4 regions of the Thiocapsa rosea genome follow, and region 1 is predicted to be linked to each of the others. Evidence: predicted binding sites of a transcription regulator. Region 1 holds the regulator's gene; each other region holds the start of a gene.
The links. The regulator sigma-54, encoded in region 1, starts transcription at its own class of promoters, with help from an activator protein. The targets are predictions, from matches to a motif close to TGGCANGNTNCNTGCTT.
Positions count from the first base shown of each region.

Region 2: BDD21_RS08235 (TorF family putative porin) is a predicted target of sigma-54. The motif match lies at 1,841-1,857, and genes of this name have one in related genera.
Region 3: BDD21_RS25140 (TOBE domain-containing protein) is a predicted target of sigma-54. The motif match lies at 2,561-2,577, and genes of this name have one in related genera.
Region 4: nifE (nitrogenase iron-molybdenum cofactor biosynthesis protein NifE) is a predicted target of sigma-54. The motif match lies at 2,202-2,218, and genes of this name have one in related genera.

Region 1 covers NZ_RBXL01000001.1:1,187,096-1,191,800, reverse strand. The annotation lists gene hprK (HPr(Ser) kinase/phosphatase) at 1-408, opposite strand, end outside; gene BDD21_RS05490 (PTS sugar transporter subunit IIA) at 431-880, opposite strand; gene hpf (ribosome hibernation-promoting factor, HPF/YfiA family) at 1,121-1,456, opposite strand; gene BDD21_RS05480 (RNA polymerase factor sigma-54) at 1,487-2,971, opposite strand; gene lptB (LPS export ABC transporter ATP-binding protein) at 3,153-3,923, opposite strand; gene lptA (lipopolysaccharide transport periplasmic protein LptA) at 4,013-4,534, opposite strand; gene lptC (LPS export ABC transporter periplasmic protein LptC) at 4,531-4,705, opposite strand, start outside.
Region 2 covers NZ_RBXL01000001.1:1,811,254-1,815,958, reverse strand. The annotation lists gene BDD21_RS08245 (ammonium transporter) at 1-517, opposite strand, end outside; gene BDD21_RS08240 (P-II family nitrogen regulator) at 541-879, opposite strand; gene BDD21_RS08235 (TorF family putative porin) at 957-1,739, opposite strand; gene ubiK (ubiquinone biosynthesis accessory factor UbiK) at 2,151-2,417, shown strand; gene BDD21_RS08225 (YifB family Mg chelatase-like AAA ATPase) at 2,439-3,959, shown strand; gene BDD21_RS08220 (ATP-binding cassette domain-containing protein) at 4,214-4,705, shown strand, end outside.
Region 3 covers NZ_RBXL01000001.1:5,670,050-5,674,754, reverse strand. The annotation lists gene modA (molybdate ABC transporter substrate-binding protein) at 1-797, opposite strand, end outside; gene modA (molybdate ABC transporter substrate-binding protein) at 826-1,578, opposite strand; gene BDD21_RS25140 (TOBE domain-containing protein) at 1,687-2,499, opposite strand; gene BDD21_RS25135 (hypothetical protein) at 2,649-3,053, opposite strand; gene BDD21_RS25130 (hypothetical protein) at 3,317-3,733, opposite strand; gene BDD21_RS25125 (glycosyltransferase family 39 protein) at 4,166-4,705, shown strand, end outside.
Region 4 covers NZ_RBXL01000001.1:2,654,694-2,659,398, reverse strand. The annotation lists gene nifN (nitrogenase iron-molybdenum cofactor biosynthesis protein NifN) at 1-711, opposite strand, end outside; gene nifE (nitrogenase iron-molybdenum cofactor biosynthesis protein NifE) at 704-2,167, opposite strand; gene BDD21_RS11735 (hypothetical protein) at 2,422-3,060, opposite strand; gene BDD21_RS11730 (hypothetical protein) at 3,201-3,566, opposite strand; gene feoB (ferrous iron transport protein B) at 3,736-4,705, opposite strand, start outside.

The DNA.
Region 1 (4,705 bases):
CTCGGCGAGGGCATGGGTGAGGAAATAACGCAGGTGATTGATCAGCTCCTCGTCGCCGAGGGAGGAGCCGAGCAGCGGCGTGAGGGTCTGCTCGGCGGCCTCTCGAAAGGCGGGCTCCGGGTCGATGCCGTCGGAGAAGATGACGGCGGTCGGACGATCCGAGAAGAGCCTCTCCACGGTCTCGCCGAAGGCGGTCCGGCCCAGTTCTGCTAGGTAGAGCAGCTCCGCGTGTCCGATGACCTGCAGGCGATTGGGATGAATGCAGTTCAGAGAGCCGATCAGCGACTGCCTCGAACGTCCCGGATCCTCGCCGCGCAACGGGCGCGGGCTCGCCGGCTCGGGCGTGAGCCAGCGCAGCTTGAGCCGCGGCCCGGTCTGCGAGATCAGGGATTGAAGACTTTCGATCATCGCCGGCGGCCGCGCTTGACGGCTAGGTCGCTCTGAGAAGGTCCAGAATGGCCGTGGGCGAGCTCGCATCGCGCAGACGTGCGCGGGTTGCCGACTCGCTGAAGCGACTTGCCAAATAGGCGAGCAGCTGCAGGTGCTCCTCGGTCGCGGTCTCGGGAACCAAGAGCGCGAACGCCAGATCGACCGGCTCGCCGTCGGCTGCATCGTAATCCACCCCGCGGGCGGTTTGCACGAAGGCCCCGATCACCTGAGAGACCTCCTTGATCCGGGCATGGGGCAGGGCGACACCGTGACCGAGTCCGGTGCTGCCGAGGCGTTCGCGCTCGAGGAGGCGCTCGAAGACGCTCTCCGTGCTCAAACGGGGGTGGTCGTTGGCGAGTAGCTCGGCAAGGGTTTCGAGCAAACGCTTCTTGCTGGAAATCTCGAGGCCGTGACCGATACGGGCCTCGTTGATTAGATCGGGGCTGAGCATCGGTATCGGCTCCCGTGCGCTGCGGGCGCGCAGCGCTGCAGCTGGTGGCTCTTGGATCGATGTCCGCGCAGCGACGGCGGGCAAGGGCGTGTGGTCATGGATGCTGATTATCCTCGGATGTCTGGCAGAGGCCGGCGATCCCGCATGCCGGCCTCGTGCCCGATCCCGTTCGTTGAACGCCTCCGACGGGGCAAGAGCGCCCCTCGAAGGTATCAGCGGCGTTCTGACAACGCCGGTGCGTCAGGTCTGATCCGACTCCTCGATCTCGCTGACCTTCGGGCTCGCTGCGCGATGATCGCTCTTCTTCTCCTTGTGGCGCAGGACCTGACGATCGAGCTTGTCGATCAGCCCGTCGATTGCGGCATACATGTCCTCGTGGACCGAGTCGGCAAAGACCTTGCTGCCGTTGATGTGCAGTGTGGCCTCCGCTTTTTGGGCAAGCTTCTCGACGCTCAGGATGACGTGAGCGTTGATGACGTGGTCGAAGTGCCGCGCAAGGCGCTCGAACTTCGTGTCGACGTAGCCTTTCAGCGCATCGGTGACGTCGATGTGATGACCCGTCAGGTTGATCTGCATCTTGTGACTCCTTATGGTTCAAACGGCCTGTCAATCCAGGCGCTTGCGCTCGTTCGAGGGTGGAACCCCCATGGCCTCGCGGTACTTGGCGACGGTTCGCCGCGCGACATTGATCCCCTGATCGCCGAGCTCTTGGGCGATCTTACTGTCGCTCATGGGCTTTCGCGCGGACTCGCCGGCGATCAGCTTGCGGATCAGGGCACGAATGGCGGTCGACGAGCATTCGCCGCCGGAAGCGGTGTTGACGTGCGAGGAAAAGAAATACTTGAACTCAAAGGTTCCCCGCGGCGTGTGCATGTATTTCTGCGTGGTCACTCGGGATACGGTCGACTCGTGAAGCTCCAATGCCTCGGCGACATCGCGCAGAACCATCGGTTTCATCGCCTCGTCCCCGTGCTCGAAGAATTCCTGCTGCATCTCGACGATCTTCGCGCCGACGCGCAGCACCGTGTCGTTGCGGCTGGCCAGGCTCTTGATGAACCAGCGTGCCTCCTGCAAATGGCTCTTCAAGGTGACGCCGTCCGCGCTCTGATCGGCGCGTCGGATCAGGCGCGCGTAGTCGGCGTTCACTCTGAGTTTAGGCATCGAGTCGGGATTGAGTTCGACCGACCATCGGCCCTCGCGTTTGCGCACGAAGATATCCGGGACGACATACTGGGCCGGCGTGCCGGCAATCAGGCTTCCGGGGCGCGGATTGAGCCGTCGGATCAACGCCAGCGCACCTGCGACCGTGTCCTCGGATTCCTTCAGCTGACGGACCAGCGAGGCGACATCGCGCTTGGCCAGATACTCGAACCCGTCGCGGCAGATCGCCGTCGCGGTGCTCCGCCAAGGTGTTTGGGGGGGCAGCTGACTGAGTTGTATCAGCAGACATTCCGGGAGGTTGCGGGCACCCACCCCCGGCGGGTCGAAGGACTGAACGCGGTGAACGACAGCCTCCACCTCCTCGGCACTGATTTCGGGGTGATCGATGGTCAGGAGCAGCTCCTCGACATCGATGCGCAGATAGCCGTCGGCGTCGATCGAATCGATGACCGCTTGGGCGATCATGTTGTCGCGCTCGCTCAGTCTGCACAGATTGAGCTGCCAGGCGAGGTGGTCGAGCAGGGTCTGAGGGCGGCTTTGCTGGGCAAAGGGATCGTAGTCCGAGCCGTCGTCCGAGCCGTGCGAGGTGCTCGGCAGGTGGGAGTCGAAGACGTCGGTCCAGAGTGTGTCGACCGGCAGCTCTTCGGGCATCTCGTTGGATTCGGCGTGGATCTCGCGGTCGATCGACTGCTCGACGGTGACCCGAGGTGTTTCGATGTCCTCGCTCTGAATCGTGCCTGACTGCTGCGTCTCGGCGACGTTGAAGCGATCCGCGTCGTCGCCTTCCTCCAACATGAGGTTGGTGTCCAGCGCCTCCTGAATCTCCTTCTGGAGCTCAAGCGTGGAGAGCTGCAACAGACGGATCGCCTGCTGCAACTGAGGCGTCATGGTCAGGTGTTGGCCGAGCCGAAGCTGGATGGATTGCTTCATGAATCGCGGATGCGCTTTTCGAGGTGTTCGATCAGGTGACCGCCATGGCCAATGCTGGTCGATTCTAGCCGTTTCAGTCCGGTGAAGGCGTCATCAGCCGGGGCAGGATCTCATCTTACACCCAACATCTCGGAAAGAGCAGCCAACCGATTCGCATCTCGAGGTACCTCCCGGTTCGCACCTACATGGAAAAATCCGCGCCGAGGTAGACATCGCGGACCTGCTGATCGGCCAGGAGCTGCGCGGGGGTGCCGGCCGCGATGACGCACCCGGAGCTGATGATGTAGCCCCGGTCGCAGATATCGAGCGTCTCGCGGACGTTGTGATCCGTGATCAGCACGCCGATCCCGCGATCGCGCAAATGCGACACGATGGCCTTGATGTCCCCGACGGCGATGGGGTCGACGCCCGCGAAGGGCTCGTCGAGCAGCATCACCAGGGGGTCCACCGCGAGCGCACGCGCGATCTCGAGGCGCCGTCGCTCCCCGCCAGAGAGGCTGAGCGCGAGCGAGCCGCTGACATGGGCGATCCCGAGCTCTTCGAGCAGGCGCTCGCAGCGCAGATTGCGATCGGCCCGAGACAGGTCGCCGCGCGCCTCCAGGATAGCAAGGATGTTGTCGCGCGCGCTGAGCTTGCGAAACACCGAGGGCTCTTGTGCCAGATAGCTCAGTCCGGCGCGCGCGCGCGCATGCATGGGTTTCAGGGTGATGTCCTGCCCGCTCAGCGCAATGCGGCCCTCGTCCGCCGGAATGAGTCCGACGATCAGATAAAAGCAGGTGGTCTTGCCCGCGCCGTTGGGTCCGAGCAGGCCCACGACCTCGCCGGCGTCCACGCCGACGCTCACGTCGCGCAACACCTGACGACCGCGATAGCTCTTCTTCAGATGCTCCGCGCGCAGTGTCGTCGAGCCCGAGCCCGAGCCTAAGTCGGAATCCGCAATAGAATCCTTCATCCTAAACCGCGTCTCCGCCGAGTCTCTTTGGATCGTTCAAGGGTGGTTTCCGATCGGATGTCATCGGTCGCCTCGGACGCGGTTTAGCCTCATTCTCCCTCCGGCGTGATGGTGATCTTGACCCGTCCGCCGCCTCCCGCGCGGAAATGGGCACGGGCGCGATCGTAGACGATGCGCTCGCTCGCGACGCGGTCGGCCCCCTGAATCAGCAAGGCGTCCTCGATGAGGGTGAGCTCGTCCTTGTCGGCGTCGTATTCCATCCGTTTGGCGAAGGCCAGGACCTCGCCCTCGTCGTTGTCGAGGAGCTGTTTGAAGCTGGCCGGCGCGCCGAGCGCAATGATAAAGCGCGGGCGGCGGTCGTCGCGATGATAAACGGTCACATGATCGCCGAGGAGTCGCATGCTCCCTTGGTCGACCTGGACATTGCCGACATAGATGCTGGTGTTCTCCGCCTCCAGGACCTCGACATCGTCTGCTTCGATCAAGATGGGTTGGCTTGCATCGTCCTCGAGCGCCACTGCCGGGGCGCACGCGAGGGCCATGACGAAGGCCAGGGTCGCGGCCGGGGCAGTGCCCCGGCACCGCCGGTTGTCGATTCCTCTCTCGCTCATGGCGTCTCGGTCTGCTCGGGTGCGATAAAGATATGCGCGCGTCCGTCGAACTGGGCACGTACGGGCTCCTCGTACCAGAGGCGCATCCCGGTCGCGTTCAGCCGATCCGACGCACTGGTGACTTGGACCGCGCGATCGGTCTCGGCGAAGGCCCGTTTATGCCAGATGCGC
Region 2 (4,705 bases), 620 kb from region 1:
ACCAGATCGCCATAAACCAGAGCAATGCGGAGAACTTCATTCGCTCGGCGAAGGCGCCGACGATCAATGCCGGGGTGATGATGGCGAAGGTCATTTGGAAGGTCGCAAAAACCGTCTCGGGGATCGCTTCCGTGAGACTCTCGCGTGTCACGCCACCGAGCAGCACCTTGTCCAACCCGCCGATGAAGGTATTGATATTGATGGCGCCCTGCTCCATACCCTGCGCCGAGAAAGCCAAGCTATAGCCATAGAGAACCCAGAGGATCGTCATGAGCGCAGCAATGGCGAAACACTGCATCAAGACCGACAGTACGTTCTTCGCGCGGACCATTCCGCCGTAGAAGAGCGCCAAACCCGGGATGGTCATGAATAGAACGAGTGCAGTCGCGGTCAGCATCCAGGCCGTATCGCCGCTGTTCAGAACAGGGACCTCCTCGGCCAATGCCAGTGCAGGCGTCAGCAGCGCGAGAGCCGCCAAGGCCGGCACGGCCAGTCGTCGCGGTTCCAATGTGTACATCGTTGCGATCCTCTCGGCGACGACTAGAGTGCGTCCGATCCGGTCTCGCCGGTACGAATGCGGATGACTTGCTGCAGATCGAAGACGAAGATCTTCCCGTCGCCGATCTTGCCGGTCCGCGCCGCGCTGCTGATGGCCTCGATCACCTTCTCGACCATCGCGTCGTCTACCGCGATCTCCACCTTGATCTTGGGAAGGAAATCCACGACATACTCGGCACCGCGGTAGAGTTCCGTATGCCCTTTCTGACGACCGAAACCCTTGACCTCGATGACGGTGATACCGGAAACGCCGATGTCCCCGAGTGCCTCGCGGACGTCGTCCAGCTTGAACGGCTTGATGATGGCTGCAACCAGTTTCATTGCAATTGGTCTCCTGTAGAGGCCAAGGGAGAACCCTTGGCCGAGGGATTGGAATCGCGAGTGCGGGGAGGGAGGATTTAGAATTCCTTCAGCCAGCCGACCCAGAACTGAGGATCGGTGTTGTAGGTATCGCGCCCGACTTGGTCGTAATTCAGGCTGAAGGTGCCGAAATCACCGGCTTCGCGGCTGATCGTGAGCCCCCAATGACCATAGTCGTTGCCGCCGTCGTTGTAATCGAAGTCATAATAGCCGCCGCGAATGCCGAGACCGAAATCGTAGGGCAGGGCGAAATCGAGGCTGGCGTAGTAATACCAGTCACCTTCGACGAAGAGCGCTTCGCCGGAGGGCACGCCGGGCGCATCGTCGGCCTGACCATAGACCGTGTAGGCCAAGCCGGCCGTCAACCATTTCCAGGTGGCGCTGCCGCCGACTTCCGCGAAATCGAGATCCTTGCCGTCAGGGTAGGCGTAGTAGATGGCATTGACGTCGAAACTTAGATCGTCGTTGATGGCCATGCTGTAGCCGAGGTAACCATCAAGCTCGTAACCGGGCGATTTGAAGGTGTCCACGACATCGAACGTCTTCTCGTCGAAGTCGACGTTGTATTCGACTCCGTCGCCGAAATCGACGTTGGAGATCCAGGCGCCCGCATAGAAACCGCTGCTGTGCTCGTAATCGAGCCCGCCTTGAACCGCCGGACCGTCGTCGGTCTGCGTCAAGCCGCGGAACAGATAGTTGCTGACCACACCGATATTGGCGCTGAAGTTATGCGTCTCGTTGGCCGCGGCGATCTGGAAGGTACCTGCGCTCATGGTCAGCGCCCCAAGCGCCAAAACGGTTCCGATGCGTCGTGTTGTCATTGCTGTGTGCCTCTCGATGATGCGGGCTTGCGTGTCGAGGTTGGAAGAAGACCGGTTGGTGCCCGAGTGACCTCGCCGGTTGTGACGTTGTAAAGTCGTGAAAGCAGATAGCATGCCAGGCGCAAGCACACCCGCCAAAAAGAGGTATTTCGGCATCATGTTGCAAAGACACAACGCCGCGCCGCACCACGACGAAGCATAAGCAGGCACCCAAAAGAACGACCGCACCAGAAAGGTGCGTCGCCGCGGACTCCGATCGAAAGCCGGCCCACTTGCCCGCCGGGCCGTCCTATAATGGCGGCTGCAGCGAGTCACGACGGCGCTCGCGACCATGGAGTCGCCGCGGATTCGGCACTCGCATCCAGGTTGGACCCACGGGTCAAGCACAGACCGCAGCACAGAGGAACCTCCATGTTGGATCCAAAACAGCTCGACGATCTCGCCCAGCGCCTCGCATCGGCGATGCCCAAGGGCCTTCAGATGTTGCAGGAAGACATCGGCCGCAATCTTCGGGCGTCGCTCGAATCCGGCCTGGACAAGCTCGACCTGGTCACCCGCGAAGAGTTCGACGTCCAGTCCGCCGTCCTGGCGCGCAGCCGCGAGAAGCTGGCGGTGCTTGAAGCGCGCATTGCCGAGCTGGAGCGTGCGCTCTCGCCCGGGCGGCCGGGAGCGGATTGAGGTCACGATACCGAGCCGGTCGTGGCCCTCTGTATCCTGCACAGCCGCGCCCGGGTCGGCATCCACGCCCCCGCCGTCACGGTCGAGGTCCATCTCTCCGGAGGGCTGCCCTATCTGTCGATGGTCGGGCTGCCCGAGATGGCGGTCAAAGAGAGCAAGGACCGCGTGCGCGGCGCCTTGCTGAATGGCCGGTTCCAGTTTCCGATCGGCCGGGTCACCATCAACCTTGCACCGGCAGACCTTCCCAAGGAGGGCGGGCGCTTCGATCTGCCGATCGCGCTCGGCATCCTCGGCGCCTCCGGACAGATCCTCACCGAGCGGCTCGAGCAGCACGAGTGGATCGGCGAGCTCGCGCTCTCGGGGGCCTTGCGGCCGGTCAACGGCGTCCTGCCCGTCGCCGTGGCGGCACGCGAGGCGGGCCGCGAGCTGATCTTGCCCGCCGAGAATGCCGCCGAGGCGTCCCTGGTCTCAGGACTCGAGATCCGGCCGGCGCGACACCTGATGGAGGTGTGCGAGCATCTGAACGGGACGCGTGTGCTGCCGACCTTCGTTGCGGGCGAGCGGGATTTCGTCGAACCCGTCTATCCCGAGCTCGCGGAGGTCAGGGGTCAAGAGCATGCGAAGCGGGCCTTGGAAATCGCTGCCGCGGGCGGCCACAGCCTGCTGTTGATCGGTCCGCCCGGCACCGGAAAGTCGATGTTGGCGAACCGACTCCCCGGACTCTTGCCGCCGTTGAGCGAGGACGAGGCGCTGGAGGCGGCGGCGATCCGCTCGGTGAGCGACCGCGACCTGTTCGAGCCGGCGCGCTGGCGCGAGCGTCCGTTTCGCTCGCCGCACCACACGGCATCGGGCGTCGCGCTGGTGGGCGGGGGCAGCAACCCGCGACCCGGCGAGATCTCGCTCGCGCACCAAGGGGTCTTGTTTCTCGACGAGCTGCCCGAGTTCGACCGCAAGGTCCTGGAGGTCTTGCGCGAGCCCTTGGAGTCCGGTCATATCGACATCTCGCGAGCCGCGCGGCAGGCGCGCTTTCCGGCGCGATTCCAATTGGTTGCGGCGATGAACCCCTGTCCATGCGGTTATCTCGGGGACAACAGCGGGCGCTGTCGTTGTACCCTTGACCAGGTGGCACGCTATCGCGGGCGTATCTCCGGACCGCTGCTCGACCGGATCGACATGCACGTCGAGGTCCCCCGGCTGGATCTCTCTCGGCTCGGCGAATCCGCCTCGGAGACGCGGGAAACGACAGCGCTGGTGCGACAACGCGTGGATTGCGCTCGCGCCCGTCAGATCGGGCGCGCAGGCAAGGCCAATCATGTCCTCGGACCCGCCGAGATCGAGCGCGACTGCGCCCTGGAGCCCGACGGCCAACGCATGATCCAACAGGCGATCACTCGCCTGGCCCTATCGGCACGGGCCTACCACCGGATCCTGAAGGTGGCCCGAACGATTGCCGATCTCGACGGGCTGCCGCGGATCGAGCAGCGACATCTCGGCGAGGCGATCGGTTATCGTCGACTCGATCGCGGCAACCCGACGCCGTGATCAAACCGCGTCCGGCAAGACATGCACTGTTTGATGCATCCACGGACCTTAAACCGCGCCCGGTGCGGTATGCGTCATGTGCTGGAATGGCTTGGCCGCGCCAGCTCCGACGACTGTCGGAGTTGGCGCGGTTTAAAGTATGAAAAAATATAAGATTCTTAACCGCGCCGACTCCAGCGGACGTCAAGTCTGCCGAGGTCGATCCCATCCAAAAACATCCCATACCGCGCTAGGCGCGGTTTAGACCCGACACCATGCTCCAGCTCCAATCACTCAGCCTGCGCCGCGGCCCGCAACTCTTGATCGAGAGTGCGGACGTTACCGTGTATCCGGGTCAAAAGGTCGGCCTGGTCGGCTACAACGGCTGCGGCAAGTCGAGCCTTTTCGCGCTGTTGCTCGGGGATCTCCACGCCGACGCCGGCGAAGCGAAGATCCCGACCGGCTGGGAGGTTGCCCACGTCGCCCAGCACACCCCGGACAGCGAGGGCCCGGCAATCGACTTCGTGCTCGACGGCGACGCGGAGCTGCGCCGCATCCAGGCCGAGCTGGCGCGGGCCGAGGCGGCCGGCGACGGTCTGCATCAGGGCGAGCTGCTGGGGCGGCTGGAGGCCATCGACGCCTACGGGGCCGAAAGCCGTGCCGCGCGACTCCTGCACGGGCTCGGCTTCGCTCCCGGCGACGAGCGCCGCCCGGTGAACAGCTACTCGGGCGGCTGGCGGATGCGTCTCGCCTTGGCGCGTACCCTG
Region 3 (4,705 bases), 4.5 Mb from region 1:
TCCTCGATCTGCTCGCCGGGCAGCACGAAGCCGTAGTGTGCCATGATGGCGCGGGTCTCCGGGCTGGTCATAAAGTCTGCGAAGTCATGGGCCAGTGTGTTGCCCTTGGCGCGCAGCGTGACGATGAACCCTTGTTCCAGCGGCTCATGCAGCCTGTCGTCGATCAGGTGATAGCCGCCGGCCTCCACCAGCGTCGGATTCAGCGCCAGGGCCAGTGCGATGACGCCGACCTCGGCGTTGCCGGTCTGCACGAACTGGGCCGTCTGCGCGATGTTCTCACCCATGACGAGCTTGCCCTGCAGCGCGTCCCAGATGCCGGCCGAACGCAGTGCCTCCTCGGCACGCATGCCGTAGGGCGCATGCCGCGGATTGGCGATCGCGATCTTGCGGATCTTCGGGTCCGTCAGGTCGTTCAGCGTCATCGTTGTCGCGTTCAGCACCGGGCTCCAGAGCACGATGCGCCCGAAGGCATAGGGCCGCGTCGGGCCGGCGGACAGACCTTTTTCTTCGAGTCCGCGCGGGAAGGCGATGTCCGCTGAGAAGTACAGGTCGAAGGGTGCACCCTGTTGGATCTGGGTGTGGAACTTGCCCGAGGAGCCATAGATCACGTCGACCTTGGCATCCGGATGGGCGACTCGAAAGGCATCCACGATCTCGTCCATCGCGAACTTGAGATCCGATGCGGCCGCGATGGTGATGGCGCCGGCGGTGTCGGACGTTTGGGCAAGCACCGGAGCGGTCAAGCCCAGGGCCACCGTGGCGGTGATGGCGGTCAGTAGCGTGCGGATCGGATACATAGCGCGGCTCCGGTCAGAGGGTTGTGGTTTAAAGGTCATACCCGTACTCGGCGATGATGGCGCGGGCCTTCTCGCCCTTGAGATAGTCGAACAGCGCCTGCGTGGCGGGATTGTCGGCGCCGCGCGCGAGGATCACGGCATCCTGCCGGATCGGTTGATGCCGCTCGGCAGGGACCTCCCAGACCGAGCCCGCGATGCGCTCCCCGTCTTTGATGAGCTGAGAGAGTGCGAGGAATCCGAGCTCGGCATTGCCGCTCACGACGAACTGGAACGCCTGCGGCAGGTTCTCGCCCAAGACGAACTTGGGTTGCGCGGTTTCCAGCACGCCCATGCCGGTCATGACCTCGACGGCCGCCGCGCCGTAGGGCGCCAGCTTGGGGTTGGGAAGTGCGAGGTGACGGAAGTCGCCGACATAGAGGACGCGACCTTGATCGTCGACATAGCCGGGCTGCGGCGACCAGAGCACCAGCTTGCCGATCGCGTAGGTGAAGCGGCTGCCCGGTGCCGCCTGACCCGCCTGCTCCAGCTTCTCGGGCGTGGCTTCATCGGCTGACAGCAAGGCGTCATAGGGCGCCCCGTTGGTGATCTGAGCGTAGAACTTGCCGCTCGAGCCGAACGACAGGATGGCGCGATGACCGGTCTCGGCCTGGAACGCCTCGGCGATCTTCTGCATGGGGGCGGTGAAGTTGGCGGCGACGGCGACTTGGGTCTCGGCGGCCAGGACGGTGCCGGCCTGCGCTGCGAGCGCAAGGGTGATCAGCATAGAGCGAAAGGGGGTCATCGGGTTCGACCTCGGTGAAAGATGTGCGGTTTGTTCCATTGAGCGGGTCGCGTTATATCCATGTCGACATAACGCGACCCGCGAACATGCCTCGGAGATGGGATGGCCTCAGTCCGATACCGCCAGGATGACGTGCGGCGCCTTGATCAGCGCGCAGGCCCGCCCGCCTTCGGTGATCCCTAGGTCCTTGGTACTCTCCATCGTGATGATTGCGGCCAGTCGCGCGCCGCCATCGAGCGCCAAAACCACCTCGGTGTTGACTGCTCCCTCGGTGATCCGCTCGACCGTCCCGCACAGTCGATTCCGCGCCGAGGTTTTGAGCCCGCCATCCTCGGTCGCCAGGATGACGAACGACGCCTTGATCAAGGCGTAGGCTTCGACGCCCGGCTCAAGCCCGAGCGACTGGACGCTCTCGTTGGTGACAATAGCGACCAGCGGCGTGCCGCCGACATCGAGCGTGACCTCGGCGTTGACGGCGCCCGGTTTGATGGAAGCGACCACTCCGCGCAGATTGTTTCTGGCACTGACCTTCATATTCAAAGCTCCGATCAAGGTGTGGAAGCGATCGAAATCGCAGATGCCCTCGCGCAGTCGCGCAAGAAATTTTCTGTGCTCCCGCTCGGCGGTTTCGTAGACGGTGATCAAGCGTCGTCCCTCCTCCGTGAGCTCCGTTCCCCCACCATGGCGCCCGCCGGTGCGTCGCTGCACCAACGGCTGCGGGGACAGGTTGTTCATTGCATCGACTGCGTCCCAGGCGTGCTTGTAAGACATGCCCATCGCCTTGGCCGCTTGCGAGATCGACCCGGTTGCACCGATTCTGCGCAGCAGCTCGATGCGTCCCCGCCCGACGAATCCCTGTTCGTTGCGGTCGAGCCAGAGCGAGGCGGCGGTGTCGATGCTGTCGTCGGGCGTGTCGGTCATGGTCGGTGTCGAAGACTCCGGTGATGTCGTTATGTTTACGAAGATATAACGCATGACAAAAAAGCACGAAACATGCCGATATTGTGCGGCATCGGCGTGCGCAGTCGCCCGTGTCGCCACTTTGTATTCGAGCACGGCTCGCCGTCAGATCAACGCGGCATCCGCTCGTCGATGCTCATCGCGGTGGTCGCGGCGTCTTCATCGCCGAGCAACTCGATCCGGCGGTGAACCAGCCAGCGTCCGTCGTGCAGGCGCCAGGCGCTGACGGACTCGCTGTAGGACACGGCGAGGTAATACTCCTCGTCGTCGTCGGAGCGGACATCAAGCCGCCGGTAGTCATAGGCTTGGAAGCAGGGGATGTCGTTCCCGTCATGACCGACGACCCTCCGAGCGGCGACATCATGATCACGGAACACCCGGAACGAGCAGGGCGGTACGACGAGATCGATCCAGATCGGGCACAGATCCTCACGCCACGATGGTCGACAGGCCTGCCGGAAACCGCGCCTCCCGGGCGCGGGTCGGTGTCCATAAAGACATGGCACGTTCGTCATCGTCCTGGCTCCTGCCGTTCCCATCCAAAAACATCGCATACCGCGCTCGGCGCGGTTTAAACGGGTATCATCGCCGGAATCCTCGCAGGCATTCTCGAGGGTCGGATCTGTCGGTCTTGCAACAATCAGCCCGTCCTGAGCGGAAACCCAACAATACAAATGGAATTGCGGTGCGACCGACCCGGGCGCGATGCGGGACGATCGGCCGCTCCGACTCGAAACGCGCGATAGCGTTCCAGACCCGCCGAGCGGGGCATCCTCGATCAGCCCAGGATCCGTTCATAGCTGCGCCGCAGCAGATCCAGCTCGACGGGCGGAAGACCTCGCGCTTGGGTCAGATCGATGAAGCTGCTGCCGTGTGCCTGCGCCGTCTCGAAGGGCGGATCGATACTCGTGAAGCGCGCGAGGAAGACCTCGGTGCGCTCCTCGCCTGCGGCGATCTCGCAACGAAACCCCGGCTCCATCTCCAGGCTGCCGCTCGGCAGGCCGAGACGGACCTCGGCGTCGCGCAGAACCCGCGCGGGGTGGGTCACGACCTTCGGCGAGCCACCGCCGCGCTCGTCGATGGCGGCCTCCTCAGGCAGGGCTGCGAAGCCGCAGACGCCGCCGTAGGGCAGCCTCAAGAACCGGGTGCGGGCACTGGTCGACTGCTTGTGGTACATGATCAGGCGCGGAGCCATCGGCGAATCCCCTTCGGAGTTGAGCCCGGCGAAACGCCGGTGTGAGGTCGTGCAACGGGTTTCGATGCTGAGGAACGGTTCAGAAACAAGTAAAACAACTCGACGATAGAAGACCTTTCTTCCACAGTTGTCGTTGTCGTTGTCGTATTCGACAACGACAACGATCAGCTTCGGTGCTCAAGTTATTTCTGACACGTCACCTAGCAAACCTCGCGCCGAACGTCCGATGGACGGGTGCTCGTCAAGCGTCATCGGTTGCCCTGCCGCGCTCTGAGCCTCCGGCGCCGCTGTCGGTCAGGCTCTTGTCACGATTCCTTCATCAAGCCAAGCGCTCGGGTGTCGCATACTCACGGCCCACGCCCGTACCTCCCCCAATCAATCCGGTCTTGCGATCTCGTGTTCTCCGCTCCTCGCCGCTCGCGTTTATCGTCCGTGTCCCTGAGTCCCGTCCAGGCTCGGTTCTGGACGCTCGGGGTCGTGATCCTTCTCATGCTCGTGACCGGGTTCCGGCTGATCGGCCTCGACCATCTCCCGGTGTGGCACGATGAGGTCTTCACGCTGGTCCGCGTCTTCGGCCACCCGGCGGATCTCTGGGAGATGCTCTTCAGCGGCCGGTTGCTCACACCCGACGAGATCCTGGTCTTTCAGCGACCAGACCCTTCGAAGGGCTGGGACGAGACGTTGCGTGCGCTGGTCGAGCATCCGGAGCATGCGCCGCTCTACTACCTGGTGGGACGATGGGCGGCCATGCTGCCGCTTGATCCGGTGACGGCCCTGCGCGGGACCTCCGCTGCGTTCGGGCTCCTGCTGCCGCTCGCTGCATTCTGGCTGATGCGCGAGCTGTTCGGGCGTGGCCCGGTGCCCTGGGTGGCGGCCGCCGTGGTCGCCTTCTCGCCGTTGCATCTTCTCTATGCCCAAGAGGCGCGCCAATACGCGCTCTGGACGCTCTTGGTCCTGGCCTCCAGTGCAGCC
Region 4 (4,705 bases), 1.5 Mb from region 1:
GACGCTCGCCAAATCACTCACGCGGGTCCCGCCGATGGTCAGGGGGTTGTAGTCGGTCTCGGGCAGATGGCCGTCGAGCGAGTCCGAGAGATCGGGAAGCACCATCGGGGACAGACCGAACGCCTCGATCAGATCCTTCAGATACTCGATGTCGCCGGGCGTCAGATGCGATCCAGGCAGGACATTCACCTGACGCTCGCGACGCCCCGGCCGAGTGCCGGCCTCGGCGCGGGTCGGGACGAGCGTCTCGATGATCGCCTTGGTCGTCTGCGCGTAGCCGGACTCCATGCAGCCGGTGAAGTCCGGCGTGGACACCGGCACGACGGCGATCCCCGCGAACTGCGGCCAGGTCTCGCGAAAGACCCGCACCGCCATCGCGATGTCTGCGCCCTGGGTCTCGACCAGGCCCGTGGTCGGCAGACCGATCAGGTCCGGCGCACTTTTCTCGCAGATGGTCTTCAGCCCTTCGACGACCTGCGCCTCGCTGCCCATGATGGCGCTGACCTGATCGATCGCCGTGGTCTGCAAGGGGATCGGCTCGCGGAAATGACGCACGAAGAAGATCTTCCCGAAGGCCGTACAGCCTTGGGATCCGTGCAACATCGGGATGGTCCGGTTGAAGCCGAGGAAGGCGAGCGCCGCGCCGACGGTCGAGCTGGCCTTCAGCGGGCTGACCGAAAGGGCCTTGTTGCGTTTGATAATCTCAGGCATGGGACTGCACCTCGACAGGGGCGCTTTCGCTTGCGGCAAGCCCTAGGGACTTCGCCGGCATCGGATGGGTTTGCCCCTCTGCCGCCGCCCAGGGCGCCGGACGCCGCACCGCATCCCAGATCGGACTCTCGACCGTCAAACAGAGCTGGCGCGCCAGCTCGACCATGCCGACATAGCCGGCATAGCCGAATTCGCGCTCCTGATTGATGTCGAGGAAGGGGATACGGGCCTTGAGCGCCGTGTAGAGGTTGCGCCCCCCGGCGATCAGGATGTCGACGTCGTTTTCTCTGACCCGATCGATTAGGCCGCGCGGGTTGCCGTCCTCGATCATGACCGCGTCCTCGCCCATCAGCGCACGGATGCGCGCCTTGTCCTCCTCCGTGGACTTGCGGGTGCCGGTCGCGACCACCGTCATGCCCAGATCCTGCAGGGCCGAGATGATCGACCAAGACTTGACCCCGCCGGTGTAGAGCAGGACCTTGCGGCCCTGGAGACGCGCCCGATAGGGCTCGAGTGCCGCGTGGATCTTGGCCTCCTCGCGGGCGACGAGCGCTTCGGTACGGCGGGTGAGATCCGGGTCGTCGATGATCCGCGCGAAATCACGCAGCGCCTGCGAGACGTCCGCGACCCCGTAGAAGCTGCCCTCAAACCAAGGGGTGCCGTAGGACTCCTTGAGCTTGCGCGCGACGTTGATCATGGCCTTGGAGCAGACCATCATGTTGACCTCCGCGCGGTGCATGGTCTGCACCTCGTGGAAGCGAGCGTCCCCGGACAGGCTGCAGAGCACACGCAGACCCAGCTCGTCGAGCAGGGGCAAGACGTTCCAGAACTCGCCGGCGATGTTGTACTCGGCGACCAGATTCACATCGTGGACCTTGAAACCCTCGTGCTCGATCCCCGGCGGGACCGGATCGGGCTCGCGGGTGCCGCAGACCTGGGCGACCATGGTCTCGCCGGCGATCCGGTTGCCGAGATTCTTGGTGCCGTAGAAGCCGGCGGCGTCGACCGACACCACGGGCGTGCCCCACCGCTTCTGCGCCTCCCGACAGACCGCACCGACATCGTCGCCGGTCAGGGCGGGCACGCAGGTGTTGTAAACGAAGACCGCCGCGGGCTTGTAGCTGTCGATCGCCTGCTTGATCCCGAGGAACAGCCGCTTCTCGCTGCGGCCCATGATGACGTCCTGCTCGGTGAGGTCCGTCGTCATGCCGATCTTGTAGAGGCTCGGACCGCTCGAACGCGCACCGCGGTTGTCCCAGGAGTTGCCCGCACAGGCGATGGAGCCATGCACGATGTGCGCGACATCCGCGATCGGTAGAAGCGCGATCTGCGCCCCGTCGAAGGAGCAGCCGCCGGCCGTCGCGCCGGGCTTGAGCTTGGCGCAACCCGACTTTTCCTTCGTGTTGTGCGCACACGCCGGCTCGTCGAGCAGCGCGGCGATCTCTTTTTGTTTCATGAAGGCTCCAAGGGCGTTCGCTTTGGAGCTTCTTAAGCAGGCGCTATGCCAATCGCTATACTTTTGTTTTAATGAGAGAAGAGCATGTGTCTGTCGGTTTCCCGACACGATGGATGTCTGAAATCCCCGCAATCCTTTATGGTGATTTCACGGGCACGGAGCAGCCATTACGCACGTGAACGAAAACGCCGGGGTTACACCATGCCGGGATGGGACACCGGCCACGTGTGTCGCGATCAGCCGGGGAACTCGGGTCAGCGATCGCCACCGGCCATCGCGCAGGCAACGATGCGCCGGAGCAGATCGGCTGCGAAGGCGTGTTCGTCCGGGCTTCCGCTGCCCTCGCGGGCGATATACACCTCGACACCGACATAGCGGGGCGTGGCACGGTCCCACACCATCGGCGGCAGATCCGGTCGCGCGAGCGGGAACGGGAACGGGCGAACACCGGCCAAATCGGCGAATGCGCCGCCGGTGTCGGCCACGAGCTGGATGCCTCTGACCGGGTCGCCGTCGAGGGGACCCGCGGAGGCGATGCGCGCAAGCAGGCTCTGGGCGGCGCAGAAGACGTCGGCCGAGCGACGCAGCTCATCGATCCCGGTATGCAGGTCGATGATCAGCTGCTGGCCGGGCTTTACGCGTTCGAGGATCTGCAAATACAGCTCGCCGTGGCGTCGCCGCCAGCTCGCCAGCTCGTCGGGCAGCGGGCGCTGGCCGGACAGACCGAGCGGGATTCGCAGCACGGCGAAGGTGGCCGGATCGAGACGCGCAGCAACCTGCTCGCCGAAACCCAGCTCGCCGCGGTGCGCGCCGATGACGAGCAGCACCGGCGGAGCCCCGCGACCCGGACGGGGATGACTGTGGTCGGTGGCCCGTGCACGTGTGTTGGGCATCGCCGGGTTGAATACGCGTTAAGCCCGACCGCCCGGAGGCCGGACCGCCGGCTTCGCGACAAGGTGCCGCTCGGACGAAGTCCCGCACTGCACCTGCGGATCCCGCGCGGCGAGCATCCCCGCGGCCCGGAGACACACCTTCATCGGGCCTCGCGAGTCGGAGGCTTTCGAGGAATTGCCACCGGTACCGCATGCGACGACCGGGACTTGTCCGCCACCCGATCGACGACGCCGCACGCACCCTTGCCGCAGCCGTCGCAGCGACCGCCACGGCGCCACAGCTTTCCGTAGAGATAGACCAGCGCGACGGCGACCACCGCTGCGACAACGGCCAGATCGAGCCAGCCGACGGGCTGCTCGGCCGAGATGTCGATCGCAGGCGTGCGATCGACCGCCATCTCGGAGGCCATGGACTGGAGCTGCGCGGATGCCTTCACCTCCCCTGTAACCGATGGCGCGGCGGAATCGGCCGGATGCCCGAGCTGCTCGGTGATCTGATCGGTCATCGGATACTCGTCGGGTTGACCATGAGGGTGGTAGGGAACGGCAAGAAAATAAGTCAAACAACTCGACGATGGAAGACCTTTCCCGCCCTTGTCGTTGTCGTAATCGATCGCCGCCACGCCCACGGATCGGAGACGCAGTCCAGTCATCGCCTCGTGACCCGAGTCTCCCTCAGGCGGGCAGGCCTCGGCGGATGGTGCGCCGCCCGCCGATCAAGCCGACCACGATCAGCAGGGCCAACGCGCCAAGGTAGACTGCGGTCATCACCTGGATGCCGCTCGCCCCGATCGCAGTGCCGATACCGTAGACCAGGCTGGCGACGGCGAGCCCGAGCAGCGTCGGGAAGACGATCGAGAACAGCATCCATTTGTACGAGCCGGTCTGGACCTTGACCATGATGGTGGTCGCGAGACACGGGGGATAGAGCGCGAAGAACAGGATGAGCGCGACGGCCATCAGCGCGGTCGCCCCGCCGGCCGCGGTCTCGGCGCCCATGCGCTGCTCCAGGGTCTGGTTGGTGTCGTCGTCCTGCTGAAACAGCACGCCCAGCGTTGCGACGCTGCTCTCGCGCGCGGCGAACGACGCCAAGAGCGCGACATTGATCTTCCAGTCGAAGCCCGCGAACTGCGTGACCGGCTCGAGCCCGCGACCGATGCTGCCGAGCACGGAGTGGGTGATGCGCTCCTCGCGCATCTCGCGTCGCAGCGTCTGGCGCACCCTGGCGAGATCGCGCAGGGCGCGGCTGGCCTGCCTCGCGTCCTGGTCGGCGGAGGGCGGCCTGACCAGCGCATAGAAGCTCGGGTTGCGTGTTTCGAAGCGCTCGGCCACCGCCTTGGAGCCGGCCTCGCCCTTGGCGTTGAGCCGTGCCCGCTTGTAGTCGGTCTCGAAGTTCAGCAGGTCGACCAGCGACTCGGCACCGCCGCCGAGGACGGCTTCATGATAGGCGTTGCCGGCCAGCGCCTGCTCGAAACGCGCGACCGCCGCCTGCCCTTGCTGCTCGAAATGGGCGCTGCGCTCCGCCGGCAAACCCGGCACATGCAGCAAAGTGAACACGACCACGGCGACCGCAAGCACGACGGTGCCGACCTTCTTCACGTACTGCCAGGTGCGCTCCAACGAGCGGCGCAGCACACCCCACAGG